2 regions of the Vibrio crassostreae genome follow, and region 2 is predicted to be linked to the other one. Evidence: predicted binding sites of a transcription regulator. Region 2 holds the regulator's gene; the other holds the start of a gene.
What was found. Region 2 encodes MetJ, which represses methionine synthesis genes. Its sites were predicted from a motif close to TTAGACNTNTANANGTCTAA; they were not measured.
Positions count from the first base shown of each region.

Region 1 (15,738 bases), 190 kb from region 2:
TTATTCACCGCACGCTAGGTTTTTCACATAATTAATACAAGTTTTTATCAGACATAAAAAAACCCGCTCAATGAGCGGGTTTTTAAAACTTAAAGAGTACTTAATTCAAAGAATTATAGTACGTCTACAGCGTTAAGGTCAGCAAATGCTTTCTCTAGACGAGCAACCATTGAAGCTTGACCAGCACGTAGCCATACGCGTGGATCGTAGTACTTCTTGTTTGGAGCAGCTTCGCCAGTTGGGTTGCCGATTTGACCTTGTAGGAAATCGAAGTTGTCAGCAGAGTACTGACGGATACCATCCCAAGTTGCCCACTGTGTATCAGTATCGATGTTCATTTTGATAACACCGTAGCCGATAGACTCTTGGATTTCTGCTTCAGAAGAACCAGAACCACCGTGGAATACGAAGTTTAGAGCGTTAGGTGCGATACCGAACTTCTCTGCACAGTATGCTTGAGAATCACGTAGGATAGTTGGAGTAAGTACAACGTTACCAGCTTGGTAAACACCGTGTACGTTACCGAAAGAAGCAGCGATAGTGAAACGTGGGCTAACAGCCATTAGTTTCTCGTATGCGTATGCTACGTCTTCTGGAGAAGTGTAAAGCTCAGATGCGTCCATATCAGAGTTATCTACGCCGTCTTCTTCACCACCAGTACAACCAAGTTCGATCTCGATTGTCATGTTCATTTTAGCCATGCGCTCTAGGTACTTAGCACATGTTTCGATGTTCTCTTCTAGAGACTCTTCAGAAAGGTCTAGCATGTGAGAAGAGAATAGAGGCTTACCAGTTTGTGCGAAGAACTCTTCACCAGCGTCTAGTAGACCGTCGATCCATGGAAGAAGTTTCTTAGCAGCGTGGTCAGTGTGTAGAATAACTGGAACACCGTAAGCTTCAGCTACAGCGTGTACGTATTTTGCACCAGCTACAGCGCCAAGAACTTGTGCGCCTTGACCTTCAAGTTTAACGCCTTTACCTGCGAAGAATGCAGCGCCACCGTTAGAGAACTGAACAACTACTGGAGCTTTAACTTTAGCAGCAGCTTCTAGTACTGCGTTTACAGAGTCAGTACCAACAACGTTTACAGCAGGAAGAGCAAATTTGTTTTCTTTTGCTACTTCAAATACTTTCTGTACGTCATCGCCAGAAATCACACCAGGTTTTACAAAATCGAAGATCTTAGACATGGAAATAGTCCTATTTATTCTATCGTTTTAAGATTAAAAAACTTAAGTTCAAAAACTTGCAATCGTTTGCTCACAACTTATGCCATTCTAGCAAAAAAGTGTGATATTCAGCAAACGTTAAAAGGCGAGATTCGCATCTCGCCTTTCTAAATCAATTATGCTTTAGCACGCTCTTCAAGCATTGCTACTGCAGGAAGTACTTTACCTTCAACGAACTCAAGGAAAGCGCCGCCGCCAGTAGAGATGTAAGAAACGTCAGCTTTGATACCGAACTTGTCGATAGCTGCTAGCGTGTCACCACCACCTGCTACAGAGAAACCTGCAGACTCAGCGATTGCTTTAGAGATACCCGCTGTACCCGCTTCGAAGTTTTTGAATTCGAATACGCCTACAGGGCCGTTCCAAAGGATAGTTTTTGCATTGCCGATGATTTCAGCTAGTGCTGCAGTTGAATCTGGGCCAAGGTCGAAGATCATGTCGTCGTCTTGAACTTCAGAAACGTGCTTGATTTCAGCTTCTGCGTTTTCGTCAAATGCTTTAGCACATGCAACGTCAGTCGCTACTGGGATAGCACACTCTTTCATTAGCTTTTGAGCCGTTTCAACTAGGTCAGCTTCGTACAGAGACTTACCTACGTTGTGGCCTTCAGCAGCGATGAATGTGTTCGCGATACCACCACCAACAACAAGCTGGTCAGCAATTTTAGAAAGAGATTCTAGAACTGTTAGTTTAGTAGAAACCTTAGAACCACCAACGATTGCCACTAGTGGGCGAGCTGGGTTGTCCATTGCTTTACCAAGAGCTTCAAGCTCAGCAGCTAGAAGAGGGCCAGCACATGCTACAGGAGCGTAAGTACCAACACCGTGTGTAGAAGCTTGAGCACGGTGAGCTGTACCGAATGCGTCCATCACGAAGATGTCACATAGTGCAGCGTATTGCTTAGAAAGTGCTTCTTCGTTCTTCTTCTCGCCTTTGTTAAAGCGAACGTTTTCAAGAACAACTAGTTCACCAGCGTTTAGCTCTAGGCCATTTACGTAATCTTTCGCTAGCTTAACGTCGCAGTCTAGTGCGTCGTTTAGGTAGTTAACCACAGGAGCTAGAGAGAACTCTTCGTTGTATTCGCCTTCAGTAGGACGACCAAGGTGAGAAGTAACCATAACTTTTGCGCCAGCTTCTAGGCAAAGTTTGATAGTTGGTAGAGATGCTAGGATACGTGCATCTGAAGTTACTTTACCGTCTTTTACTGGTACGTTTAGGTCAGCACGGATAAATACGCGTTTACCTGCAAGTTCCAGGTCAGTCATCTTGATCACAGACATGATTTGTCCTCTCAAATTTAAATAAAAATAAAGTTTTGGAAACTCAGCAACCCTGCTAAGCCTATAAATTATTCAACTGGTAATTCTTTAACTACTAGTAATATGTGGACTCTTAGTATTTATTTCAAGCTAAAAAATAAATAATCCGCACATTTGCTTCTAGGTCTTACTTCTTGCCTTCAGAAGCTTGCATTGCGAGAACCGTATCCAGCATTCGGTTCGCAAAGCCCCATTCATTATCACACCACACTAGCATTTTTACTAAGTGGCCGTTGCTCACTCGAGTTTGTGAACCATCGACGATTGCGCTATGGGGATCGTGATTAAAGTCGATGGAAACGAGCGGCGCTTCAGTATAGTCAACTATATTGTGTAATGTACACTGGGACGCATTAACAATGGTTTGATTTACGTCATTAACTTTCACATTTGTATTAATTGTGACACTTAAATCCATCGCTGTTACGTTTACCGTTGGCACACGCACAGATATCGCTTCGAACTTGTTAGAAAATTTCGGGAAGATTCTTTCAATACCTTTATGCAATTTGGTATCGACAGGAATGATGGATTGGCTCGCAGCTCGAGTACGGCGAAGGTCGCTGTGGTACGCGTCGATCACTTGCTGATCATTCATTGAAGAGTGAATCGTTGTAATGGTACCGGACTCGATGCCAAAGGCGTCATCAAGAACCTTAATGATAGGAACAATACAGTTGGTGGTGCATGAACCGTTGGAAACGATTCGATGGTCGGCTTCGATGGTATCGTGATTCACACCATAGATAATGGTGTTATCAAGATCATTAGCACCAGGATGTGAAAACAGTACCTTTTTCGCCCCAGCAGCTATGTGCGCTAGACCGTCAGCTCGGCAACCGTAAACACCGGTACAGTCGAGTACAATATCCACCTCAAGATCACGCCAAGGCAACAACTCAATATCAGCAAGGTGCAAGATACGAATTGTGTCGAAGTCACCTTTATCTTCTGCACCAATGCCGTGATGGACATAGATGTGCTCTTGGTCGTTGGAGATCTTCTTACCGAAGCGGCCGTGACTGGTGTCGTACTGCAATAGGTGAGCCATAGCGTCAGGCTGAGCAAGCTCATTGACAGCTACTACTTTGATTTGTTGGCTTTTGCCACTTTCATAAACAGCGCGTAATACATTACGCCCTATTCTTCCAAATCCGTTTATCGCGACTTTTAGCATAGTTCCGTACATCTAACCAAAATTTCGTGCGACAGATGATAACTTAATCCTACCCAAAAGGCATTACTTGAATAACTCAGCCTACTTAGGACAGATTGTTCTGCTGCGTATAAAGATGAGTCTAGGAGAAAACAAATCCCAGAGACAAAAAACCGAGCTCAGCGCTCGGTTTTTTCCTTCATTTAACTGTTAGCACAAGGCCATCAGTCAATGATTATGCAAGAAGCTCTTTCGCAGTGTTTACTACGTTTTCAGTAGTGAAACCGAACATCTTGAATAGCTCGCCTGCTGGTGCAGATTCGCCGAACGTTGTCATACCGATGATCTTGCCACCGAAACCAACATACTTGTACCAGAAGTCAGCGATGCCAGCTTCTACTGCGATACGAGCAGTAACGTCAGATGGAAGTACAGACTCACGGTATTCAGCGTCTTGCTTGTCGAACGCGTCAGTTGCAGGCATAGATACTACGCGTACTGCTTTACCTTCAGCGGTTAGTTGTGCAGCAGCTTCAACTGCAAGCTCAACTTCAGAACCAGTTGCAATGATGATTAGCTCTGGCTTGCCTTCACAATCTTTCAGGATGTAACCACCCTTAGCGATGTTAGCAACTTGCTCAGCATTACGATCTTGTTGTGCAAGGTTTTGACGAGAGAAGATTAGAGATGAAGGACCATCTTTACGCTCAATAGCCAGTTTCCAAGCCACTGCAGATTCAACTTGGTCACATGGACGCCATGTGCTCATGTTTGGAGTCAGACGTAGAGAAGCGATCTGCTCAACCGGTTGGTGAGTAGGGCCATCTTCGCCTAAGCCGATAGAATCGTGCGTGTAAACTTGGATGTTCTGAACTTTCATCAGAGCAGCCATACGCATTGCGTTACGCGCGTATTCCATGAACATTAGGAACGTTGCGCCGTATGGCACGAAACCACCGTGCAGAGCGATACCGTTCATGATCGCCGTCATACCGAATTCACGTACACCGTAATGGATGTAGTTACCAGAGAAGTCAGTTGCTTCAAGAGACTTAGAACCAGACCACATAGTCAGGTTAGAAGGCGCAAGGTCAGCAGAGCCGCCCATGAATTCTGGAAGCATTTGACCAAACGCTTCTAGTGCGTTTTGAGATGCTTTACGTGAAGCGATGTTTGCTGGGTTAGCTTGAAGATCAGCAATGATTGCGTTTGCTTTCTCTTCCCACTCAGCGGGTAGCTCGCCGTTAGTACGACGTTTGAATTCAGCTGCTAGCTCTGGGTAAGCCGCTGCGTATGCGTCAAACTTCGCGTTCCACGCTGCTTCTTTCGCTGCGCCTGCTTCTTTCGCATTCCACTCAGCTGCGATATCTGCTGGGATTTCGAAAGGACCGTGTTCCCAACCCAATGCTGCTTTAGTTGCTGTGATTTCATCAGCACCTAGTGGAGCACCGTGACAGTCATGCGTACCCGCTTTGTTTGGAGAACCAAAACCGATGATAGTTTTAGTACAGATAAGCGTAGGACGAGGATCCGCTTTAGCCGCTTCAATCGCTGCGTTGATAGCGCCAGAGTCGTGACCATCTACTGCTGGGATTACGTGCCAGCCGTATGCTTCAAAACGCTTAGGTGTATCGTCAGAGAACCAACCTTCCACTTCACCATCGATAGAGATGCCGTTGTCATCCCAGAAAGCAACCAGCTTACCAAGACCTAGCGTACCTGCTAGAGAACATGCTTCGTGAGAGATACCTTCCATCAGACAGCCATCACCCATGAATGCATAAGTGTAGTGGTCTACGATGTCGTGGCCTTCTTTGTTGAACTGTGCCGCCAGTGCTTTCTCAGCCATTGCCATACCAACAGCGTTAGTGATGCCTTGACCTAGAGGACCAGTCGTTGTTTCGATACCAGGAGCGTAACCGTACTCAGGGTGACCTGGAGTCTTAGAGTGCAGTTGACGGAAGTTTTTCAGGTCTTCAATTGAAAGCTCGTAACCTGCAAGGTGAAGCAGAGAATAAATCAACATTGAACCATGGCCGTTAGACAGAATAAAACGGTCGCGGTCAGCCCATTCTGGGTTTGCTGGGTTGTGGTTCAAGTGGCCACGCCAAAGAACCTCAGCGATGTCAGCCATGCCCATAGGTGCGCCTGGGTGGCCTGAATTTGCTTGTTGAACACCGTCCATGCTAAGTGCGCGGATTGCATTGGCTAGATCTTTACGAGAAGGCATGTCTGCTCCTGGATACATAAGCGATTTAAAAAAGAGATAATTGCTAAAGTTTTCATTTTTATTAGCGCGGGTATTCTCTCAAACGACTATTGCGACTGCAAACGTTTTACTGGCATTTTAACGGTCATTTTTCGCAATTTTCGAACATTTACATCACTTAGCAGTGGCTTATCTCGATCGATACGCAAACGATTAGTTATGACATATCATAAAAAAGAGCTTGTAATTCGACCGCTGGAATTTAGAATAGCCGTCTAGATGTAGAAACACCTACAAAATATACTGTATTTAATGGCGGCGCTTCCTAGCTTGCGACGCCATAAACTATTTACACCAAAAACTTAAAAGTGGAGCTCTCATGGCTAAGCACCTATTCACTTCTGAATCTGTTTCAGAAGGTCATCCAGATAAAATTGCAGACCAAATCTCTGATGCTGTTCTTGATGCCATCTTGGAACAAGATCCAAAAGCACGTGTTGCTTGTGAGACTTACGTTAAAACCGGCATGGTTATGGTTGGCGGTGAAGTGACAACGTCTGCATGGGTTGATATCGAAGAAATCACTCGTGAAACAGTACGTGAAATTGGTTACGTTCATTCTGATATGGGCTTTGACGCTGACTCTTGTGCTGTTCTAAACACAATTGGTAAGCAGTCTCCAGACATCAACCAAGGTGTTGATAAAGAAGACCCTAAAGAGCAAGGCGCAGGCGACCAAGGTATCATGTTTGGTTACGCGACTAACGAAACTCCTATCCTAATGCCAGCTCCAATTACTTACTCTCACCTTCTTGTTAAGAAGCAAGCTGAAGTACGTAAGAGCGGCAAACTTGATTTCCTTCGCCCAGATGCGAAATCTCAAGTTACGTTCCAATACGACCAAGGTAAGATCGTTGGTATCGATGCTGTTGTTCTTTCTACTCAACACTGTGATTCAGTAACAACGCCTGACCTACGCGAAGCAGTAATGGAAGAAATCATCAAGCCAGTACTTCCTGCTGAGTGGATCAACAAAGATACTAACTTCTTCATCAACCCAACAGGCCGTTTCGTAATCGGTGGCCCAATGGGTGACTGTGGTTTAACTGGTCGTAAGATCATCGTTGATACCTACGGCGGCGCAGCTCGTCACGGTGGCGGTGCATTCTCAGGTAAAGATCCATCAAAAGTTGACCGTTCTGCAGCTTACGCGGCTCGTTACGTTGCGAAAAACATCGTTGCTGCTGGCATGGCTGATCGTTGTGAGATTCAACTGTCTTACGCTATTGGTGTTGCTGATCCAACATCTATCATGGTTGAAACGTTCGGTACTGAGAAAGTAGCGCACGAAATCATCATTGAAGCAGTTCGTCAAAACTTCGACCTACGTCCATACGGCCTTCAAGAGATGCTGAACCTTCTTCAGCCTATCTACAAGCAAACTGCTGCATACGGCCACTTCGGTCGTGAAGAGTTCCCTTGGGAAGCGACTGACAAAGCAGCAATCCTTGCGGACTTCGCTGGCCTAAAATAATTTAGCCACTGCGATTTGTTTCTTTAAAGCCCTTACTGCTTAGTAAGGGCTTTATTTTTATGTACTTACCGAACTTTCACTCACAATACCCTTCTCCAACGCCCTTCTTTACCGTTAACCACTTAGTATAAAAAGCCGCTGATAATTTGTGTTTTCTAGCACTACTGACAATAGTTAAGGTAACTCCTAGGCGATCAAGCTCACATTTAACTTAAATTAATTCAGTCTGATAACGCTCGTTAAATGCACGCTAGAACAATAACTGGGATGACAAAGAGCAATTTAGCTCAACACCATAACTCTCACACAAGCCACATCGATGAGCCTTATGGAATTATAACTAGGACGTTATTTAACTAGGGGGATCTATGCCTCGTACCGCGCACCCATCCGAACTGAACGATAAAAAACACAAGGTCAGCGATAAGGATTACGCTCGCACCATTCCTTGCAACCAAATCAGTATTTCCGCACCCTTTCATTGGTTGTCGCTTGCTCTGCATGACTTAGTAAGAATGCCATTAATCAGCGCATTTTACGGATTGTGCTTTATGGGAGCGGCAATTGCGATTGTTCAACTTGTCCAATGGCAAGGAACACACTTAGTCGTAATGCCAAGCCTGATCGTGTACATGCTGATAGGGCCGTTTCTTGCCCTAGGCTTGTATGACGCAGCTTGGGAAAGAGAAAAAGGCCATAACGCCAGCCTACTGCACTCAATGAAAGCCATCACTCGCAACTCCACCCACCAATGGGCCTTTGCGATTGTGTTGATGGTTGCGATGATATTCTGGATGCGTATCGCTGCGTTATTGCACGCGCTCTACCCTTCAGTGCAAGGCGCACCATTGGCTGAGTTCGCTCCCTTCTTAATTACGGGTTCTGTGATTGGTTTTGTCATCGCAAGCCTCATATTTAGCATCTCAGCATTTTCAATTCCGTTAATGATGGAGAGACGCGTTGATGTAATGAGTGCAATTTTCACTAGCTTTAATGCCGTGAAATCGAACATTCCTGCAATGGTGGTTTGGGCAAGTATTATTTGTGCCGGTATTCTGGTGGGTTTTGCCACCTACGGCATCGGAATGATCGTCACCATGCCGCTACTTGGTTATGGTACATGGCACGCTTATCACGAGCTCATTAAGAAAAAACATCACGTGTAAAGCATCGCTAGATCAAAAAGCAATGTTATGATGAGGCCTTGGTTTAAACGCTGAGGTCTTTTATTTGGAGTTAACAACGTTTGTCTTACACCCCGCAACAACATCGAGCAAATAAGAAATTGGCCGAGTGCCTAGCTATCGCAAATCAACATTTCTCTCGTGAATTTCCACACCCAACTATCACCTTCAAGTTAAGAGGTAAAGCGGCGGGAAAGGCCTACCTTCAGCTCAACGAAATTAAGCTCAACCACGTACTATTTTCTGAAAATGAAGACGCCTTCATCAACGAAGTTGTGCCGCATGAGCTCGCACACCTAATCACGCATCAGGTTTTCGGACGTGTTAAGCCTCACGGAAACGAGTGGAAATACGTGATGGAAAAGGTATTCAACGTTCCAGCCAAAACAACTCACAGCTTTGAAATCGCTTCAGTTCAAGGGAAAACCTTTGAATATCGATGTGAGTGCACCACTTACCCATTATCAATCAGACGACACAATAAAGTGCTTCGAAATCAATCGACCTATCGCTGCCAGCAGTGCAATCAAACCTTATCCTTCACAGGCACACAGCTCAGCTAAAGTCCTAGACTCGCACCTATTCGATTTGGTAACCCCATCCTTTTTATTTCAGAAAGCAACACTCGATTAAGTTGATGATAGAAATGTAATGGAGAAACTCATCCTTTGAGTGCTAGACTGATGTTTATCATACTTTTATCAGTCTTTTTCTATGCAAAAACTCACCATCAAAGCATTTGGCCTACCTGTGTCTTTTTACTTATCAATAGTATTTAGCCTACTGGTAACCCAAAGCGTTTTCGCCGCACCACCGAGCTCATTCTCCAAAGCAAAAAGAGAAGCGGTGAAGATTTATCTCGACCACCCGACTTCATTTTATTGTGGTTGTGACATTACATGGAAGGACAAAAAGAAAGGGATTCCCGACCTTGACGGCTGTGGTTATCAAGTCCGAAAACAACAAAAGCGAGCGAGTCGAATTGAGTGGGAACACGTGGTTCCAGCTTGGCAATTCGGCCACCAGCGTCAGTGCTGGCAAGATGGCGGGCGCAAGAACTGCACTCGCAATGACAAAGTATTCAAGTCCATGGAAGCCGATCTCCACAACCTAACGCCAGCTATCGGTGAAGTAAATGGTGACCGTTCGAACTACAACTTCAGCCAGTGGAATGGAATGGATGGCGTAAGCTATGGTCAGTGCGAAATGCAGGTCAACTTCAAGCAGCGTAAGGTGATGCCGCCAGACAGAGCAAAAGGCTCTATCGCGCGTACCTACCTTTACATGAGCCAAGAGTATGGTTTCAAGCTATCTAAGCAACAAACCAACCTGATGATGGCGTGGAACAAGCAATTTCCTGTCGACAAGTGGGAGTGTACTCGTGATGAGCGAATCTATGCCATCCAAGGTAATCACAACCCATTTGTTTACCCTGCTTGTAAATAACGTCGCTCGTACAATCAACATTCCTACCTATCTCAAACAAGAGTTTCAGAATTGCCCCTGAAACTCTTGCTCTACCCTTGTTTTTTCAACTAAAAGCATCCATGTTAGGCAGAGACAAAATACCCAAATGAACATATTTATAGGTTTACCAGCATGAGAATCCCTCGTATCCATAACCCAGAACGCATTCATCAGTTAGGTTCACTCGCTTTAGGCGAAGATGCCGCGGGTCATGTTGGTCGTGTCCTTCGCATGAAAGAAGGCCAAGAAGTCCTTCTATTTGATGGCAGTGGTGCTGAATTTCCAGCGACAATCACTGAAGTATCAAAGAAAAATGTCACCGTTAATGTTTCTGAACGCATCGAGCGCAGCAGCGAATCTCCGTTAGACTTACATTTAGGCCAAGTGATTTCACGTGGTGACAAAATGGAGTTCACCATTCAGAAATCGGTTGAGCTTGGTGTGAACACCATTACCCCTCTAATTTCAGAGCGCTGCGGCGTTAAGCTTGATACAAAACGCTTTGAGAAAAAACTCGCACAGTGGCAAAAGATTGCTATCGCGGCGTGTGAACAGTGTGGCCGTAATACGGTTCCAGTCATTCGTCCAATTATGCAGCTTGAAGAGTGGTGCAGCGAACCAAGCGAAGCACTAAAGCTAAACCTACACCCTCGAGCAAAGTACTCAATTAACACCCTTCCAGAACCTATCAGCAAGGTACGCCTATTGATTGGTCCTGAAGGTGGCTTGTCGGCTGAAGAAATCGGCATGACAGAGCAATACAAATTTGAAGAGACGCTACTCGGCCCACGTGTACTTCGTACCGAAACAGCTGCTCTAACCGCAATTACTGCCTTACAAGTCCGTTTTGGCGATCTAGGCTAGGAGAAAAAAATGATCAAACTTGGCATCGTAATGGATCCAATTTCATCCATTAACATCAAAAAAGACTCTAGCTTTGCCATGATGCTTGAAGCGCAGCGTCGTGGTTACGAAATCCATTACATGGAAATGGATGATCTACACTTAGATCAAGGCGTAGCCATTGCTGACACTAAGGTTGTAGCACTAAAAGAAGATCCAAACGGTTGGTATGAATTCAAGTCAGAACAGACTATCGCGCTATCTGATTTAGATGCAGTATTGATGCGTAAAGATCCTCCGTTTGATACTGAATACATTTACGCGACCTACATTCTTGAGCGTGCTGAAGAAAACGGCGCACTGATCGTAAACAAGCCACAAAGCCTACGTGACTGTAACGAAAAGTTGTTCACGGCTTGGTTCCCAGAGCTAACACCAACTACCATCGTGACTCGTAAAGCTGAAAAGATTAAAGAGTTTCGTGAGAAGCATGGTGACGTGATCCTAAAACCACTTGATGGTATGGGTGGTGCGTCTATCTTCCGCGTGAAGGAAGGCGATCCAAACGTATCGGTGATCATTGAAACGCTGACCAACCATGGTCAAAACTACGCAATGGCACAAACCTTTGTTCCTGACATCAGCAATGGTGATAAGCGTATTCTTGTGGTTGACGGTGAGCCAATGCCTTACTGCCTAGCTCGTATTCCAGCTAAAGGCGAAACACGCGGCAACCTAGCCGCTGGCGGTACAGGTGAAGCTCGTCCGTTAAGTGAAACAGACTGGGCTATTGCACGAGCAGTGGCTCCTTCACTAAAAGAAAAAGGTTTAATCTTTGTCGGGCTGGATGTTATCGGTGACAAGCTGACAGAAATTAACGTGACGAGCCCTACTTGTATCCGTGAAATTGAAGCTGCTTTTGATATTTCGGTAACAGGTAAATTAATGGACGCAATCGAGCGTCGCGTTAACGCTAAATAGCCTAAACTAAAGAAAGCCTTAGCTATTCGCAAACGGCACAGAATCAATGAGCGGCTTCACGCCGCTCTTTTTCCTTTACTGGGAACACACTGGCAGGAGGCTCTATGAATTTAACGAACCACTTTCTGGTTGCTATGCCCGGAATGAAAGATCCCTACTTTCAAAATTCGGTAATTTACCTTTGTGAGCACAACGACGAAGGTGCGATGGGGTTAATGATCAACGCCCCTATCGATGTCACTGTCGGAAGCATGCTTAAACAAGTTGAGGTTGATTCTGAGCAGCCGAAATCGAATCAGGCAAGTCTTGATAAGCCAGTATTGAACGGTGGGCCGGTCGCAGAAGACCGTGGGTTTATTTTGCACAAACCTAAAGGCAGCTATCAATCCAGCATCAACATGACAGATCAAATCTCGGTGACAACCTCAAAAGATATCTTGATGGTGTTGGGCACAGAAGATGAGCCGATGAATTATTTAGTCGCACTTGGGTATGCAGGATGGGAACCGGGACAACTGGAAACCGAACTTACCGAGAACTCATGGTTAACCGTTGAAGCCGATCCAAAGGTCATCTTCGATACACCGATTTCTGACCGCTGGAAAGTCGCCGTGCAGATGTTAGGCATTAATGCGGCTCAGCTTTCAGCAGACGCTGGTCACGCCTAGCTCAAATCAGCTAAATAAACAGACACTCTCAAACACAGATAAATTTGGAACCCCCATGTCACGAACAATTATGGCATTTGACTACGGTACAAAAAGTATCGGCAGTGCGATAGGACAAGAAATCACAGGCACAGCAAGCCCACTGAAAGCCTTTAAAGCCAAAGACGGAATTCCTAACTGGGACGATATCGAAAAGCAAATTAAGGAGTGGCAACCGAACCTGATTGTGGTTGGCCTTCCTACCGACCTTCATGGCAAAGATCTAGCCACCATCACACCTAGAGCGAAGAAGTTCGCTAACCGCCTTAAAGGGCGCTTTGGTGTTGATGTTGAACTGCATGATGAGAGGCTATCGACTGCAGAAGCAAGAGCCGATCTTTTTGACATGGGTGGCTATAAAGCATTAAGTAAAGGCAATGTAGATAACCAGTCTGCAGTCGTCATTTTAGAGAGCTGGTTTGAAGCGCAATATTCGTAACGAAAATTAAGTGAGCAAAATTTGAACTAATTTGTGATCCCACACGAATTTCACGCCGTAATGTCGATGCAATTCAAAATCAGAACGTGGGAGTTCAAATGAAAATTTTTCTAGCAATCTTCACCGCTCTAACCATTTCAGCATGCAGTTCAATGGGTGGTTCAGCGGGTTACACTGGCGAACAATATCCAACTAAAATTAAATTAGAGAAAGAGCGTGGCTACTCGAACGACAACAACCGTTTTGCTAATCACTAATTTATTCACTTTACAAGAAACCCGCATCTCAGCGGGTTTTTTATTGGCACCAGACACTAGGCATTCAACCTAACCCATGTCTATCTTTACCCCGGCCAAAGCACCAGTCCCGTAGTCATCATCGCCACGTCTGGTTTTTAGCATCAAACGTAAGTCATTAGCAGAGTCAGCACTGTGAAACGCATCCTCTTCGCTGATCTTGCCTGCTACAACTAAATCATATAAAGTTTGGTCAAAGGTCTGCATACCAATCTCTTTTGATTTTGCCATGGTTGCTTTCAGTTCATGTAGTTCACCACGACGAATCAAGTCAGACACACGAGGGCTATTCAGCAGAATTTCAAACACACCATGACGACCGCTGCCATTCTTATCTCGGATTAACTGTTGAGCAACCACGCCACGCAAGTTCATCGACAAATCAAACAGGAACTGCTCTTTCTGCTCTTTCGGCACCAAGTGAAGAATACGTTCTAACGCTTGGTTAGCGTTATTGGCGTGCAAAGTTGCCATACACAAGTGACCCGTTTCAGCAAAGGTCATCGCGTATTCCATGGTTTCACGGCTACGGATTTCGCCAATCAAGATCATGTCTGGCGCTTGACGTAACGAGTTCTTAAGTGCGACTTCATAGCTCTCGGTGTCGAGCCCAACCTCACGTTGAGTCACGATACATTTTTTATGTTCGTGAACGAATTCAATTGGGTCTTCAACCGTCAAGATATGCCCCGAGCGGCTGGTATTGCGATAACCAGTCATCGCAGCCATTGAGGTCGATTTACCAGAGCCTGTCGCCCCAACCACCAACACAAGTCCGCGCTTAGCGATTGAAAGGTCCTGCAGTACATCTGGAAGCTTTAATTGCTCAAAGGTTGGGATGTTAGTCTCGATACGTCGAATGACCGCTCCAGGTAGCTCTCGTTGAAAGAATGCACTGACACGAAAACGCCCAAAGTCACGCACTATGGCAAAATTAGCCTCACGCGTTTGCTGATATTCATCACGTCGGTCTTGATCCATCATCGCATCAAGTAGTTGAGCGACCTGAACCAAATTCAGCTTCTCGCCTTGCGGTCGTAGTTCACCATCGACACGGAACAAGACAGGCGCATCGACAGTGATATAAAGATCGGACGCTTTTTGAGACAGCATTCCCTCAAGGATTTGATTCAATTCCATTATATGCACCTTGATTAAAACATTGAGGTTTCAATTTCGATTTTTTTCTCAACCTCTTCCGAATCAACCAAGCCTTGAGCCATCAGCTGCTTCGCGTTTTGCTCCATAGTTTGCATGCCATGTGCTGCGCCCGTTTGAATGATCGAATACATCTGAGCGACCTTATCTTCACGAATCAAGTTTCTGATCGCTGGTGTCGCCATCATGATTTCATGGCAAGCCACACGCCCCCCCCCTACACGTTTTAGCAGCTTCTGTGCAATTACCGATCGTAACGATTCAGACAGCATTGAACGCACCATGTCTTTATCGCTACCAGGGAAAACATCAATGATACGGTCAATCGTTTTTGCTGCAGAGCTGGTATGTAGGGTACCAAAAACCAAGTGACCGGTTTCCGCTGCGGTTAGCGCTAAGCTGATCGTTTCTTGGTCACGAAGCTCACCAACAAGGATAACATCTGGGTCTTCACGTAACGCGCTGCGCAGCGCCGCTTTGAAGCTGTGAGTATCACGATGGACCTCACGCTGGTTAACAAGGCATTTATTGTTGGTGTGAACGAATTCAATCGGGTCTTCGATCGTCAGGATATGTTTGTTGTGGTTGCGGTTTACGTAATCAACCATCGCCGCAAGGGTCGTTGATTTACCAGAGCCTGTTGGGCCAGTAACGAGCACTAAACCTTTTTCGTAGTTGGCAATCTTTTCAAAGATTTCAGGCGCACCTAGTTGATCTAAAGTTGGGATCTCTACAGGGATAGTTCGAAAGACAGCCGAGCAACCACGAGCTTGGTTAAAAGCATTCACACGGAAACGACCAACATTGGGCAATTCAAAAGAGAAGTCGACTTCCAATTTTTCTTCAAACTCACCACGCTGCGAATCGCTCATGATCTCAAAAACCAAACGATGCACATCAGCATGACTCAAAGCTGGGATTCCAAGCTTCCTTACTTCACCATCTATACGTACCATTGGAGATACACCCGCAGAAAGATGTAGATCTGACGCGTTATGCTTTACACTAAAATCTAGTAACTCAGTGATATCCATTTATTTTCCCTTAAGTAAAGTCAGCTATGAGTAGTATTCAACAAAATATCGAACAAATCACCTCACAGATTCGTAGTGCTGAGCAAAAGTGCGGACGAGCTCCAGAGTCCGTGCAACTTTTAGCCGTCAGCAAAACTAAACCTATTGATGCGATTCTAGAAGCCGCACTCGGAGGCCAAGTT
Region 1 is NZ_AP025476.1:3,010,630-3,026,367, forward strand. It holds gene fbaA (class II fructose-bisphosphate aldolase) at 114-1,190, opposite strand; gene OC193_RS13380 (phosphoglycerate kinase) at 1,346-2,509, opposite strand; gene epd (erythrose-4-phosphate dehydrogenase) at 2,676-3,725, opposite strand; gene tkt (transketolase) at 3,940-5,934, opposite strand; gene metK (methionine adenosyltransferase) at 6,293-7,447, shown strand; gene OC193_RS13400 (DUF2189 domain-containing protein) at 7,816-8,613, shown strand; gene OC193_RS13405 (SprT family zinc-dependent metalloprotease) at 8,694-9,194, shown strand; gene OC193_RS13410 (endonuclease) at 9,346-10,077, shown strand; gene rsmE (16S rRNA (uracil(1498)-N(3))-methyltransferase) at 10,231-10,962, shown strand; gene gshB (glutathione synthase) at 10,972-11,922, shown strand; gene OC193_RS13425 (YqgE/AlgH family protein) at 12,027-12,590, shown strand; gene ruvX (Holliday junction resolvase RuvX) at 12,646-13,068, shown strand; gene OC193_RS13435 (hypothetical protein) at 13,167-13,325, shown strand; gene OC193_RS13440 (PilT/PilU family type 4a pilus ATPase) at 13,395-14,504, opposite strand; gene OC193_RS13445 (type IV pilus twitching motility protein PilT) at 14,519-15,556, opposite strand; gene OC193_RS13450 (YggS family pyridoxal phosphate-dependent enzyme) at 15,583-15,738, shown strand, end outside.
Region 1: a site for MetJ is predicted at 6,181-6,200, ahead of metK (methionine adenosyltransferase). Genes of this name have one in related genera too.

Region 2 (15,738 bases):
TACAGCGACTAACCACTAAGTCGATGTGACTTTGTTGAGCGCGAAGCCTACCTTGCATGGTCTCTGAAGCCGAACAAATCATCTGTTCGCACATCTCGTGTTTGAATTGGTTGAATGCTTTAGGATCGCTTTTCGCGAGTTGGACAAGTTCGTCAAAGGGTGGCAGTTTTTGAGCGGGTTGAGGATGCGCCATCATTCCTTCCTTAGCATTAAGCGTGTTTCATATGCTATAAGCTTAAGAAAGAAAACTGTACAAATTTTAATCTATTTGCATTTTCTCAATATTGAGACAGCATCAACCGTTTATCGTTACGATCAAAGTGCGGGTGTTAAGGTGTAAGTGCAGCGTCTCTCGCCAGCAATTATGTGCTCTGTACGGCTTACGTGGCACTCATCTTTTAGTAACTCAGTAAACACATTGAGCTCAGATTGGCACAGGCTAGGGCAGCGAGTTGCAGCCTTGCAGATAGGGCAGTGGTTCTCAATCAAGATGTAGTGATCGTCATGCTCTTGAAGCTCTGCCATGTAGCCTTCGTCTTCACGAAGCTGGGTGAGTTTTTTAAGTTTGCTGATGAGTGAATCACAGTCAGATAGCGCAGTTTGATACTGCTTTAGTGTGTGTTGTTCACGCTCGGCCGCAACCTTAGCCAGCCCTTCTTTACCAAATAGATTTTCCACAGCATCAATCACTTGAATAGTGAGTTCACCATGTCGGTCTGTAAATTGGCTGTGGCCTTGTTGAGTCAGGGACCAGTGGCGAGTCGGGCGACCCACCTTCACTTTCACATCATGAAACGCAAGAATACCGTCATCTTCCAGGCTTTGCAGATGTTGCCTTGCACCCATTGTCGTCATGCCAAATTCTTCTGACAGTTGTTTCGCGGTTACCGCGCCTTGACGCTTAATGGTCTGTAAGATTTTGTCGCTTGTTTTCATACTATCCCTACCTCATGAACCTTACTATTATGAGGCAAGGTGTTTATAAAGCAAACCATTTACTATATTGATGATGATTTACTCTATAGCTCGCGTTTTACTTTATAGCTCGCGTTTTACTCTATCGGCAGCCATGGTGAGATTCTGGTGCGCCAATAAAAACAAAAGGCTGATACTTGGTATCAGCCTTCGAATATTCTGTTTCACCGAGTTTAGACTTACAGGATATGACCTACTACTTCTGGATCTTTACGCTCTAGGTAGTGGATAGATTTGATGCGGCGAATCGTACGGCAGCGGCCACGGATAAGCAGAGTTTCTGTGGTTGCGATATTACCCTGACGAGTAATGCCTTCTAGTAAGTCACCCTTAGTGATGCCCGTTGCTGAGAATACAACGTTGTCGCTGCGTGCCATGTCTTCCATCTTCAACACGATACCCGCCGTTACGCCCATTTCTGCGCAGCGCTCAAGTTCAAGTTCACCGTGCTTACGGTTTTCTGCTGTGTCGCCTTTCACTTCGTGACGAGGTAGAAGACGACCGTGCATATCACCATCAAGTGCGCGAATTACCGCGGCAGAAACCACACCTTCAGGTGCGCCGCCGATGCAGTACATGACGTCCACTTCGCTGTCTGGCATACACGTTAAGATAGAAGCCGCAACATCACCGTCTGGCACAGCGAATACACGAACGCCCATAGCTTGCATGTCGGCGATGACTTGATCGTGACGAGGCTTTGCCAGTGTGGTTACGACTAGAGTATCGAGTGTTTTACCTAGTGCTTTCGCAATGTTTTCTAGGTTTTCTGTTAGTGGTAGTTCTAGGTCAATCACGCCTTTAGCACCTGGGCCTACAACCAACTTCTCCATGTACATATCAGGCGCTTTAAGGAAGCTGCCTTTTTCGCCTGCAGCCAATACAGCCAATGCATTTGATTGGCCCATAGCTGTCATGCGTGTCCCTTCAATTGGATCAACTGCGATGTCGACAGCGTCGCCGCCCACACCTACGTTTTCGCCGATGTACAGCATAGGTGCATCATCGATCTCACCTTCGCCGATAACAATCTCACCGCTAATTTCGGTTTTGTTTAATAGGCTACGCATTACTTCTACAGCAGCGCCATCTGCAGCGTTTTTATCGCCACGGCCAAGCCACTTGTAACCAGCTAGTGCTGCACCTTCTGTGACACGAGAGAATGACATTGCTAAATCGCGTTTCATGCGGACTCCAAAATTTTCAAAGGGGGAATAGAAATTTCGCGGCGAATTTTACCATATCCAAAAGGAAACGTTTGCCTTTTTGTTTTTTGGAGATTGCTCTCGATCAATTCGCAGTGGAAAACAGTTATTATTCATCAAAATAATCGGTTTGCCGTTGTGTCGCTAATCGTTCACGTCAATATTCGGTAAAAAGCGCTGTTTTTTTCATCGAATGGCGCAAAATATCGAATATATTGAGTGTTTATCCTTGCTCTGCTGAGTAGAATGGGGAAATAAGTGGAGTGAACCTTCACCATCAAACGGATAACTTAAAGGTAGGCCAGAATGTCTTTTGAAGTACTAGAGCAGCTAGAAGCAAAAATTCAAACAGCAGTAGATACAATTGCACTTCTTCAAATGGAAGTGGAAGAGCTTAAAGAAGAGAAACAAGCACTAGCAACAGAAGCTGGTGAGCTAAAAGCAAGCCGTCACGAACTAGAGCAAAAAACTCAGCAAATGCAGGAAGAGCATTCAGCATGGCAAGATCGCATCCGTAACCTTCTTGGTAAAATGGATGAAGTAGAGTAATCGACTCTTCAGATTTAAAAAAACGCCCGCTACTCAGTAGCGGGCGTTTTTGTTTGCGTTCTAATACTTCGTATTCTTATGCTTTGTTTTAGTATTCAAAGCCGAGTGAGTTACTCGACCTCTTCTTCCTCAACATCCAGATCGAGTTCTACATCTAGAGGTTCGGCTGAAAGAATGATACCGGTGTTGTCGGCGTAGAGGTAATCTTCTGGTAAGAAGGTCACGCTACCAAAGTTCACTGGAACGTCTAACTCACCGACACCCTCTTGGCTCGCACCAACGGGAATAGAAGCCAAGGCTTGGATGCCTAAGTTCATGTCTTCAAGCTCATCGACTTCACGAACACAGCCGTAAACCACAATACCTTCCCACTCATTGTCTTCGGCAAGTAGGGCAATCTCAGCATCAATCAGCGCTTTACGCAGTGAGCCACCACCGTCGATTAACAACACACGCCCCAGACCATCTTGCTCTAGTACAGAGCGAATCAAAGCGTTGTCTTCAAAACACTTTAATGTCGTGATCTGTCCTGCGAAGGATGCTCGTCCACCGAAGTTGCTGAACATTGGTTCCACGACATCAACTTGATCCAAATATATGTCGCACAGTGCTGAAGTGTTGTATTCCATTCGTATACCTTTTGAACAATGAGCTTACTTTGAGTATATCGGTGCTTGATCCCTTTGCAATGATTAGTCTCATTTAACTCAATAGAGTTTGAGCTACGACAACCCCTGCAAACAATAGGTTAGTGACCAGTGAGCATTTCACAATCACTGGCATCATTGGTGCAATCTGCGCGGGTTTTTCGGTTTCCCAAACAGCTTTGCCATGTTTATAAACAATAATAATACTCAGTAAAAACGGCAGGCTGATCCAGGCTGGCTTTTCTTGAATCAGTAGGTAAATAGCGAAAGACGCAAGGGCGAGACCAAGCAAGGCGAAATGATAGTGCTTAGCTTTGCGCTGTCCTAGGCGAACTGCCATGGTACGTTTACCACATTCGCTGTCGTTTTCGATATCGCGCATGTTGTTGATATTGAGTACCGCAACCGCCATCAGTCCGCAGCCCAGTGCAGGGAGAAACAGGCTTGGTTCAACATGGCCAGTGTGCAAGAAGTAAGTCCCCGATACACCTAACAAACCGAAGAAGATAAACACCGATAAGTCGCCAAGGCCGATATAGCCATAAGGTTTATTACCGACGGTGTAAGCGATGGCTGCAACAATGGCTAATACGCCTAATGCAATGAAAGATAAGATACTTTCAATCGAGGTTAAGGCGTGAAAAATAAGAATCAGCCCAGCGACCATGGTAAACACGATGTTGAGAATGATCGCTTGCTTCATGGTTTTCGCTGTTACCGCGCCAGATTGCATGGCGCGTGTTGGTCCCAGGCGATTTTCGTTGTCTGTGCCCTTAACTGCGTCGCCATAGTCATTGGCTAGGTTCGACAGAATCTGTAATAGGGTGGCGGTTAGAAAAGCCAGTAGTGCTATCGATAAAGAAAACTGACCGCCGGCGAACGCTAAACTACTTCCTGTAAGAATAGAGACGAGTGCAAGAGGCAGAGTTTTTGGTCGTGCGGCATCAAGCCAAATCAGTAGAGATTGTTTCATCGTAGGTCTATTTCTTTGTAAGTCTTCGTTTCAAACTGTGATTTGAGTATACGCCCATTTTTCGGGTAATAAAAAGCCCACTCGAAAGTGGGCCTTGAATTCGCTTATTAGCTGCTATTTCTTTGAGATAGAGCAATAAGTTGGAGTTTGGTGTGCTACAGGATGAAGCGACTTAAGTCTTCGTCTTCTACGAACTCACCAAGTTTCGACGTTACGTAAGCTTCATCAATAACAAGCTTGCTGCCAGCTTTGTCTGTTGCTTCGAATGAAATCTCATCCATTAGACGCTCCATTACCGTGTGTAGACGACGCGCACCGATGTTCTCAGTGGTTTCGTTTACGCGCCATGCTGCGTCCGCAATCTGGTTGATGCCATCTTCAGTGAACTCAATGCTCACATCTTCTGTTTTCATTAGGGCAATGTATTGCTCTGTTAGAGATGCTTTTGGTTCAGTCAGGATGCGTTTGAAGTCATGCGCTGATAGTGCTTCAAGTTCTACGCGGATTGGTAGACGACCTTGTAGCTCAGGGATCAGGTCAGATGGCTTAGCCACTTGGAATGCGCCTGATGTGATAAACAAGATGTGGTCAGTTTTAACCATGCCGTGCTTGGTTGATACTGTGCTGCCTTCGATAAGAGGCAGTAGGTCACGCTGAACACCTTCGCGAGATACGTCTGGGCCTGAGCTGTCGCCACGCTTACAGATTTTGTCGATCTCATCGATGAATACGATGCCGTTGTTTTCAGCGTTGAAGATCGCGTTCTCTTTTAGCTCTTCTTGGTTCACAAGCTTTGAAGCTTCTTCTTCCGTCAGTGCTTTGAATGCGTCTTTGATTTTCATCTTACGCTTTTTCTTGGTGTCGCCTGCTAGGTTTTGGAACATGCCTTGCAGCTGGTTTGTCATCTCTTCCATGCCTGGAGGTGACATGATTTCAACGCCCATTTGCGGCGCGGCTACATCAACTTCGATCTCTTTGTCGTCTAACTTACCTTCACGCAGTTTCTTGCGGAAAATCTGGCGAGTGTTTGAAGAGGTGGTGTCTTCTGTTGATTGCTCGTTCTGACCCCAAGCATCACGTGCTGGTGGTAGAAGGGCATCAAGAATGCGTTCTTCAGCTTGTTCTTCAGCGCGGTACTGTACTTTCTCCATCGCTTGTTGGTGTGTCATCTTGATTGCAACGTCCGTTAGATCACGGATGATTGTCTCAACTTCTTTACCAACGTAGCCAACTTCGGTGAACTTAGTCGCTTCTACCTTGATGAAAGGCGCGTTTGCTAATTTCGCTAGGCGGCGAGCAATTTCAGTTTTACCGACACCTGTTGGGCCAATCATTAGGATGTTCTTTGGTGATACTTCAACACGCAGGCTTTCTTCAAGCTGCATACGACGCCAGCGGTTACGCAGAGCGATAGCTACTGAACGCTTAGCGTTGTCTTGGCCGATAATGTGGCGATTGAGTTCGTGAACAATTTCGCGAGGAGTCATCTCAGACATGGTTTTTCCTTAATTCTTTAATCACTGTTGAATACAACGTTATTGATGGAAGCGGTCGTTACTCTGGCTTTGGCAGCTCAACGGTGCTTTCTAGTTCTTCAATAGTGTGGTGATGGTTGGTGAAGACACAGATGTCGCCCGCAATGTTCAGCGACTTTTCTGCGATTTCACGCGCATCTAAATCAGTATTTTCTAATAGTGCAGTAGCTGCTGCTTGAGCGAAGTTACCGCCCGAACCGATCGCAATCAGGTCGTTCTCAGGTTGAACGACGTCACCGTTACCTGTGATGATCAGTGAAGCGGTCTCATCCGCTACTGCTAACAGTGCTTCTAACTTACGTAGAGCACGGTCGCTACGCCAATCCTTCGCCAGCTCAACGGCAGCTTTGGTTAGGTGACCTTGGTGCATTTGCAGCTTGCTTTCAAATTTTTCGAATAGCGTGAAAGCATCAGCGGTACCGCCAGCAAAACCTGCCAGTACTTTGTTGTTGTATAGGCGACGTACTTTACGGGCATTGCCCTTCATTACAGTGTTGCCTAGAGATACTTGTCCATCACCCGCGATGACGACTTTATTATTACGACGTACAGATACAATGGTAGTCACGAGTAGGGCCTCTTAATATTTCTTATCTTTGGGTATAAAAAGTATATGAGGATGGCGCTCGGATAATTCAAGGAAGGGTGAGTGATGTCGTGCAAACTTATCGGCGGAAGTTGTAAGGAAATTTGGTTAAAGGGGAGGGGATAAAAGAAAACCTCCACAGTGGGAGGCTTTCGGTGTTTGGTTTTCGGCTTTTACTAAGACCGAGACTGCCGCTGAATCTAAATTACTCGGTGTCTTTCCAAATAGCACAAGGTTCGATTTTCGCTCGTTGCAGCTTATGGCGATCTCGCTCTGCGTCACGCTTCAACTTGTATGGACCTAGAACCACACGGTACCAGCTACTGCCATCTTTCTTGCGGATCTCACTCGAGATACCTTGGAAGGCAATATCCAACTTACGAGCTTCTGCCTGCGACGAGGTTTTGTAAGCGCCACACTGCATGATGTAAGGGATCTTCGAGATCTCTTGCTCTTTGGCTTTCACTTCGATTTCGCGGCTTGGCAGCGTTTCAACGTAGTCCCATTTCTCTTCAGGAGGCGGCGGAATCACTTTCGCTGGTTTTGGCTTAGGTTTTGGTTTGGTTACCACAGGAGCAGGTGCTGGCGGCTCAGGATCATTACTCAATAGGTAAAGTCCGTAACCAAAACCACCGGCAAGGAGGATCGCCAAAAGACCACTGCGCCAAGGTTTACGGCGAGGGGCTTGTTTTTTGGTCGGCTTTTTCGTACCACGACCGCGCTTTACATAATCTCTATTAGCCACAAGACATTTCAATAGTTGCTGATTCTGCCCTCATGGTAATCCAGATTGCGCGAGGATAATAGTGCAGAAATGGAAGCGGCACATCAAAATGTGCCGCAGATTTGTAAGGGTATTTTTGAAGGTTACATTCGAGGTGGTGCTGTACTGCCTCGAACCACTAATTTAGCTTCAAGCAGACGAGAACCTGCTTGCACATCGTTGCCTTTCAGTAGATCAAGCATCATCAACATCGCTTGGCGTCCAATCTCATAGCGAGGCTGAGAAATGGTAGTTAGCGGTGGATCGCAGTATTGAGCGAATTGGATGTCATCAAAGCCGACAATCGATAGGTCTTGAGGAACGCGTAAGCCCAGCTTCTTCGCTTCTTGAATCGCGCCAATGGCCATCGCGTCGTTATGACAGAAGATAGCTGTAGGCTGTTCAGGAAGTGCCAACAATTGACGAACCGCTTGAGCACCGGCTTCAAAAGTAAAGTCGCCGACAGTGCTATAGGCAGGGTTCATTGATACTCCAGCGCGACGCAGCGCTTGTTGATAGCCTTGTTGGCGGAACTTACACAGCGTTGCCGATACTGGCCCTGATATTTGAGCGATACGCTTATGACCTAACTGGGCTAGGTAGTTCACGGCTTCAAATGCAGAGGTCAGGTTATCGATGTGTACGGTAGGAAGTTCAAGTTCAGGGGCAAACTCACACGCCATCACCATTGGTGGTAAGTTCTTTTGTTCAGACTTACTGACGTCAAATGGATGGTCAGTGCCAAGCAATAGCATACCGTCAGCTTGTTTGGTGAAAACTAAGTTAACAAACGAAGACTCACGCTTCTTTTGTTGGCCGCTATCACCCAGTAAGACAAGGTAGTCATTTTCTACTGCGGCATCTTCGATACCACGAATGATCTCGGCGAAATAAGGGTCACAGATATCAGGAACGATAGTGATGATGGTTTTTGATTCGTTGCGACGTAAGTTTCTAGCTAATGTATTGGGTGAGTATCCAGCTTCAAGTACTGCTGTTTCCACTCGTTTACGAGTCGAAACTGAGACTTTCTCAGGGTTCATCAATGCACGTGATACCGTGGCTGTTGAGACGCCTGCTAGCTGGGCAACATCCTTCATTGTCGCCATAAATTAAACCCTCTTTTAAGTTCCTTTGTCGCCTAAGTATCTAAGGCGTGAATAATAAATGTAATCGAATAGATATTATGAAAGTGTTGCTAACACTTTTTTTATTGCAATATTTTATTCGTTTAATCCGTGTAAAGTTACGGCTAGATTAACAAAAATCACATGACTCGTGTGAACTTGCTCACGAGAAATATGAAATATTTGTGAACAAACTTATCATTAGTTTTAACCCGAAGGGGTTTAGCTCAGATCTTGCGGCTCTATGTCGAGTGACCAACGAACTTTTTTCGCGGCGGGTAACATATTAATTGCCGGCTTAGCGCTCATTAATAGCTTCTGCATTAACGAGCGAGTTTGAGTCTGTAAGATTAACTGCCAGCGCGATTTGCCTGCTCGTTTTGCTAATGGGGCTGGGGTTGGTCCTAGCACCATACAATATTGATCAAACAGCGGGTGCGATTCCAATGTGTGACGAACCTGACGCAAGAACTCTTCCACCAAGCGAGTGTCATTGGCTTCTGCTCTAAACAGAGTCATAAAGGTATAAGGCGGTAACATTGCCTGCTTACGTTCTGCCAGCGCCGTCTGAGCAAAGTGGTTGTAGTCTTTATGCAGCAAAGCTTGCAGCAACCCATGTTCTGGGTGGTGAGTCTGTAAGATCACCTCACCGGGTTTGCTTGCTCGTCCTGCGCGTCCCGCTACTTGGATGAATAGCTGGGCAAGACGTTCAGACGCTCGGAAGTCACTGCTATATAAAGAGCCATCGACATCCAATAACGCCACAAGTGTCACATCAGGGAAATGATGACCCTTAGCAAGCATCTGCGTGCCGATAAGAATTTGGAATTCACCCTTACGAATCGACTCGAGTGCGCTTTCTAAGCTGCCTTTACGGCGGGTGCTGTCGCGGTCAATACGAATGGTTTTGTATTCAGGGAATAGTTGGCTAAGCTGAGCCTCTAACTGCTCGGTACCGACACCCACTGTCACTAAGTTCGCAGACCCACAACCTTGGCAATTGTGCACGATATGCTGCTGAGAACCACAGTGGTGGCAGCGCATCTCATTACTGTATTGGTGATAGGTATAGTAAGCATCACAACGTTTACACTCGGCAGTCCAACCACAATCGTGACACATCAATGCGGGAGAAAACCCGCGGCGATTGAGGAACAGCATCACTTGGTTGCCTGCTTTGAGGTGTCTTTGCATCTCTGCAATCAACGACGCAGACAAGCCACTTTCTAGATATTCACCTTTAACATCCAATACCTTATTGGTGGTCGGCAGTGCGACACCCGCACGTGAAGTAAGGGTGAGATAACTGTATTTACCGATCTGAGCGTTGTGCAGTGTTTCAAAGGCCGGAGTCGCCGAGCCTAACACAACCGGGATCTGCGCTTTATGAGCACGCATGATCGCCACATCACGAGCGTGGTAGCGAAGGCTGTCTTGCTGTTTATAAGAAGCATCGTGTTCTTCGTCGACAATGATAATGCCTAGATCAGCAAACGGCGTGAACAGAGCTGAACGGGTACCAATCACGATGCCCGCTATTTTATCGCGTGCCGATAACCAAGCATTCAGTCGCTCAGAATCGTTTAAACCCGAGTGGATAACCTCAACAGGCACATTAAAGCGTCGCTTAAAGCGGTTAATCGTTTGAGGGGTGAGGCCAATCTCAGGCACGAGTACTAACGCTTGTTTACCTTGATCGAGAATCGGCTTAATCATATTCAGGTAAACCTCGGTCTTACCTGAGCCAGTGACGCCTTCTAACAGGAAACAACCAAAGTCGGTTTGGCTATTTACGGTCGCAATCGCGATGGCTTGTTCAGCATTGAGCTTAGGTTTGTCTTGGTCGTTTTCAAGATCAACTGGCCACGGCTGACGCTTCGGCTTTTTCTCTACCGATTCAATCCAGCCTTTCTCTTCTAGTGTCTTGAGTACGGCGCTGCCAACTTCTTCATCAATGAACTCTTGATGGGGAACGGGGCCTTGCTCAAGCATGTGCATCACTTTGGCTTGTTTGACTGCGCGACCAAAACCTTGCATCAGTTGGTCTTTGCCTGATGGCGTTAACTGCCACTCAACCAGCGTTGCGAAGTCGGCGGCTTTGCCTTTTCTTAGAGCACTCGGAAGGGCGTTAGCAAAGGTTTCGCCAAGAGGGTACTGATAAAATTGACTGCACCACATTAACAGTGAATAGACAGATTCCGGCCAAACAGGCTGATTGTCTAATAGGGCTTTAATGGGTTTGAGCTTATCGAGCTCGAATTCAGATTCGTTAACCAGAGCCGTTACAATACCGGTTAAGGTTTGTCGTCCAAAAGGCACAGAGACTCGTCCACCAATAATAGGAAATAGGTGGCTAGGAATCTTGTAATCGAACTGCTTGTCGAGTGGAACAGGCAGTGCCACGCGGGCAATCATTGGACGCATAAAGGGACGGCTTTATCTGAATTGACGAGAGCGAACAGTCTAAAGGATAAGGCGGTTAAATTCGAGAAGCAGTTTGGATGAAGGCGGCGAGTTAACGTATACAGACAACGACAGCTCGAAATCTCAGGCCGATAAAGGAAATAAAGAGAGAATTGGTGAAAAATGTATCAAATCAGTTGATCCTGCCTTATAGATTCATTACTATACTGCGCCTTAAAGGTATGGCTTCATCACTCTTTTGTGTCGATGCGGTGTCTTTATTTCTTTTTTAAACTACGTGTGGTGTGCGGCTTAGAATCGTATAGCGACACGGCCTACTTGAGGTTATCCCATGAAAGCTGGAATCCACCCAGAATACAAAGCAGTTACTGCAACTTGTTCTTGCGGCAACACATTTGAGTTCAACTCAACTCTTGCAAAAGAATCTATCCACCTAGACGTATGTGACAAATGTCACCCGTTCTACACTGGTAAGCAACGTATCGTAGATACTGGCGGCCGTGTTGATCGCTTCAACAAGCGTTTCGGTGCTCTTTCTAGCAAGAAGTAATTCTCGCTATTTAGACATGAAAAAGGACACTTCGGTGTCCTTTTTTGTTGCCTGAAATTTAAGAAAGCACTGATTTTCATTCAAGCTTCAATCCCGCCCAACGATTAAGGTGCCTACCTTTCTATTGCAGGGCAATTCCTTGCGAATCTCTCTTCACCAAAATTCAGCTCGAAAGTTCAACAAGCGACAGTAATTTCAACTGCTCACTGGTCTTATTAGTAGTGAAATCTCGTTTTTTAATGAGACAGAGGCTCCAACCACCTAGGAACTTTGAAGTACATCCATTAACATGAACAAGATCCCCCAAATAATAATATCCTAGGAACCTACACCTATGTCTGAAGACAGCAGCCAAGCTCAATCCTCTCAAGAATTATCGCCTCAAGAACAATTCCGTCAGCAAGCTCTTGATTATCATGAGTTCCCGATTCCAGGCAAAATTGCCGTAGAACTGACGAAGCCTGCAAACTCTGCAGAAGACCTAGCACTTGCATACAGCCCTGGTGTGGCTGAGCCTGTTCGCGAGATCGCACAGAACGTTGATAACGTCTATAAGTACACAGGTAAGGGCAACATGGTTGCTGTTATCTCTAACGGTACAGCGATTCTTGGCCTAGGTAACCTTGGTCCTATTGCTTCTAAACCTGTAATGGAAGGTAAAGCGCTACTGTTTAAGCGTTTTGCTGGTTTAGATTCTATCGATATTGAAGTAAAACACCGCACAATCGATGAGTTCGTTGATACGGTTGCGAATATTGCAGATACATTCGGCGGTATTAACCTGGAAGACATCAAAGCACCAGACTGTTTTGAGATTGAACGTCGTCTGATTGAGCGTTGTGATGTACCAGTATTCCACGATGACCAACACGGTACTGCGATTGTAACAGCAGCAGGTATGCTTAACGCGATCGAGCTTCAAGGTAAGAAGCTAGAAGAGTGTAAGATCGTTTGTCTAGGTGCTGGCGCAGCAGCGGTTGCGTGTATGGAACTACTGATTAAGTGTGGCGCTCAGCGTGAGAAGATCTACATGCTTGACCGTAAAGGTGTGATCCACACTCGTCGTGACGACCTAAACGAATACAAAGAGCTGTTCGCTAACAACACAGATAAGCGTACGCTTGAAGATGTTATCGAAGGCGCTGACCTGTTCTTGGGCGTATCAGGTCCTAACCTGCTTCCAGCTGAAGCACTAACGCTAATGGCTGATAAGCCAGTTGTGTTTGCATGTTCAAACCCAGATCCAGAGATCAAGCCAGAGCTTGCTCACGAAGTTCGTTCTGACCTTATCATGGGTACAGGCCGCAGTGATTACCCTAACCAAGTAAACAACGTACTTTGTTTCCCATTCATTTTCCGTGGTGCACTAGACGTGCGTGCAAGCGAAATCAATGACGAAATGAAGCTGGCAGCGGTTAAAGCGATTCGTGAACTGGCGAAAGAAGAAGTTCCGGCTGAAGTACTGGCAGCGGCGGGTGAAACTGCACTGGAATTTGGTAAAGGCTACATTATTCCTAAGCCAATGGACCCACGTCTACTTCCTCGCGTAGCAAAAGCAGTAGCAGAAGCGGCTGTTGAATCTGGCGTTGCTCGTATCGAAATGCCTGCTAACTACATGGCGTAGTAGCTGCTGCTCAATTGAGCGCAAAAGAATAATAAAAAACCGACTCATTGGGAGTCGGTTTTTTTATGTCTATCATTCACAGCGCAGTCATAAAAATAATGCGCGATGTGATAAATAAGGTTCAGCTAGAGCGAATCAATAATGAAGGCAGTGACTGAGTTGTTTTTATTCTTCGTCAAACGCTTCGAACTCGATACCCATCTCTGTCATCAGCTTTTTCACTTCAGCAGGAATATCGTCTGGGCGGTCTTTACGAAGGTCTTCATCCGTTGGTAGTGGTTGGCCTGTGTACGCATGTAGAAAGGCTTCGCACAGTAGCTCACTGTTTGTTGCATGGCGTAGGTTGTTAATCTGGCGGCGAGTACGCTCGTCAGTTAGAACCTTTAACACTTTTAGAGGGATAGAAACTGTAATCTTCTTTACTTGTTCGCTTTTCTTTCCATGCTCAGCATATGGGCTTATGTATTCACCATTCCAGTCGGCCATTGCGTACCTTCATCACTTTAGTTGTTAGAATAAATTAATAGTGGTGATTTTAGCGGGATTTACCGCCATAAGCAAAGACATATAGACGTCTAGAAGTGTTGACGTCTCACGTTTATGAAAGTAAAGTGAATAACATATATCTAACACAGCCGCAAAATGCCGACAAGCAGCTGTGATTCTCAGACGCAAAACTTGTAAGGAAGCACCTATGAGCAGCCGGAAGCCAGCAACAATCGCAGTACGTACTGGTATCGAGTCAGACACGCAACACCATGCCGTTGTCCCACCTATTTATCTTTCGACTAACTATGGGTTTCCCGCTTTTGGTGAAGTGCCAAAGTACGATTACACCCGTTCTGGTAACCCAAACCGTGGTTTACTAGAAACGGCACTGTTTGAGCTTGAATCGGGCAAAGGCGCGGTGGTCACTAACTGTGGTACTTCGGCGCTTAACTTATGGATTTCTGCTTTCTTAGGCGGCGATGATCTTATTATCGCACCACACGACTGCTACGGCGGTACTTATCGTCTGTTTAACACTCGCTCGCTAAAAGGTGACTTCAAAGTTCTGTTTGTTGATCAATCGGATCAAGCGGCGCTGGATGCGGCGATCGCGCTTAAGCCAAAGTTGATCTTAATTGAAACACCATCGAACCCTTTGGTTCGTGTAGTGGATATTGCAGAAACTTGTCGTAAAGCGAAAGAGGTTGGTGCTCTGGTTGCTGTCGACAACACGTTTTTGACTCCTGTGTTCCAAAAGCCTTTAGAGCTGGGTGCGGATTTTGTTATTCACTCAACCACTAAGTACATCAACGGACACTCGGATGTTATTGGTGGCGTTGTAGTTACAAAAACTGAAGAGCACGCTGAAGAGCTAGCATGGTGGGGCAACTGTATTGGTGCGACCGGCACACCATTTGATAGCTACATGACTCTACGTGGTATTCGTACGTTAGGTGCGCGTATGCGAGTTCACGAAGAGAGTTCACGTGAAATTCTGGCGTCTCTGCAGCAGCAAGATCTCGTTGGCACTATTTATCACCCAAGCCTTCCTGAACATCCGGGTCATGATATCGCGAAGAAGCAGCAGTCTGGCTTTGGTTCAATGCTGAGCTTTGAGTTTGCAGGTTCATTTGAAGCGCTTAAATACTTTGTTGATAAGTTAGATCTATTCTCTTTGGCGGAATCACTGGGCGGTGTGGAAAGCTTAATCTGCCACCCTGCGTCGATGACTCACCGTGCGATGGGCGAAGAAGCACTGGCAGAAGCCGGTGTTTCTCAACAGTTACTGCGTCTTTCTGTTGGCCTTGAAGATGCTGAAGACTTGATTGATGACCTCAAGCAAGCGTTTGAAAAAACACAAGGCTTTATCGCTGAAGGGGAGGGTTAATAATGGCAACCTTTCGCCAGCTACATAAATTTGGTGGTAGCAGCTTAGCGAATCCTGAGTGTTACCAACGCGTGGTCAACATTCTTAGAGAATACTCATCTGCCACTGACTTGGTCGTGGTATCGGCAGCGGGTAAAACAACGAACCGCTTGATTGAGTTTGTTGAAGCGCTCGACAAAGATGGTCGTATTGCCCATGAATGTTTGCAAGCACTTCGTCAGTTCCAACTTGAGCTGATTGAAGCGCTGCTTGAAGGTGAGTCTGCGGCTCAGCTAACGGCTACCATTCAACAAGAATTTACCGCTTTGGGTGAGCTAACAGCTCCTCTAAGCGAAGCGCAAAAAGCACAAGTGCTAGGACATGGTGAGGTTTGGTCTTCACGTCTATTAGCCGCTTTGTTGTGCCAACATGATTTACAAGCGGTTGCTCAAGATGCACGTGCCTTTTTGCGTGCAGAAGTGGGTGCTCAACCTGAAGTTGACCGCGCACGTTCTTACCCTCTAATTAAAGAAGCCTTAGCGCAGCATGCACATTGCCGCGTCGTGATTACTGGCTTTATGGCTCAAAACACTGAGGGTGAAACGGTTCTACTCGGCCGTAACGGTTCGGATTACTCTGCAACTGTGATTGGTGCTTTGGCTGAGGTTGAACGCGTAACGATTTGGAGTGACGTCGCTGGTGTATACAGCGCAGACCCTCGCTTGGTTTCGGATGCGTGTTTATTGCCTCTGCTTCGCCTTGATGAGGCGAGTGAACTCGCTCGTCTAGCGGCTCCAGTGCTTCATAGCCGAACGCTACAGCCTGTGGCTCAAAGTGCTATGGACTTAAGCTTACGCTGCAGCTATCAGCCAGAGGCGGGCTCTACACAGATAGAGCGTGTACTGGCATCGGGTCGCGGCGCAAA
Region 2 is NZ_AP025476.1:3,202,228-3,217,965, reverse strand. It holds gene OC193_RS14515 (DUF3135 domain-containing protein) at 1-193, opposite strand, end outside; gene OC193_RS14510 (helix-turn-helix transcriptional regulator) at 316-936, opposite strand; gene glpX (class II fructose-bisphosphatase) at 1,155-2,162, opposite strand; gene zapB (cell division protein ZapB) at 2,487-2,729, shown strand; gene rraA (ribonuclease E activity regulator RraA) at 2,840-3,358, opposite strand; gene OC193_RS14490 (1,4-dihydroxy-2-naphthoate polyprenyltransferase) at 3,432-4,349, opposite strand; gene hslU (HslU--HslV peptidase ATPase subunit) at 4,505-5,845, opposite strand; gene hslV (ATP-dependent protease subunit HslV) at 5,904-6,452, opposite strand; gene OC193_RS14475 (SPOR domain-containing protein) at 6,676-7,215, opposite strand; gene cytR (DNA-binding transcriptional regulator CytR) at 7,338-8,342, opposite strand; gene priA (primosomal protein N') at 8,583-10,784, opposite strand; gene rpmE (50S ribosomal protein L31) at 11,116-11,334, shown strand; gene OC193_RS14455 (malic enzyme-like NAD(P)-binding protein) at 11,669-12,958, shown strand; gene metJ (met regulon transcriptional regulator MetJ) at 13,124-13,444, opposite strand; gene OC193_RS14445 (O-succinylhomoserine (thiol)-lyase) at 13,653-14,834, shown strand; gene OC193_RS14440 (bifunctional aspartate kinase/homoserine dehydrogenase II) at 14,837-15,738, shown strand, end outside.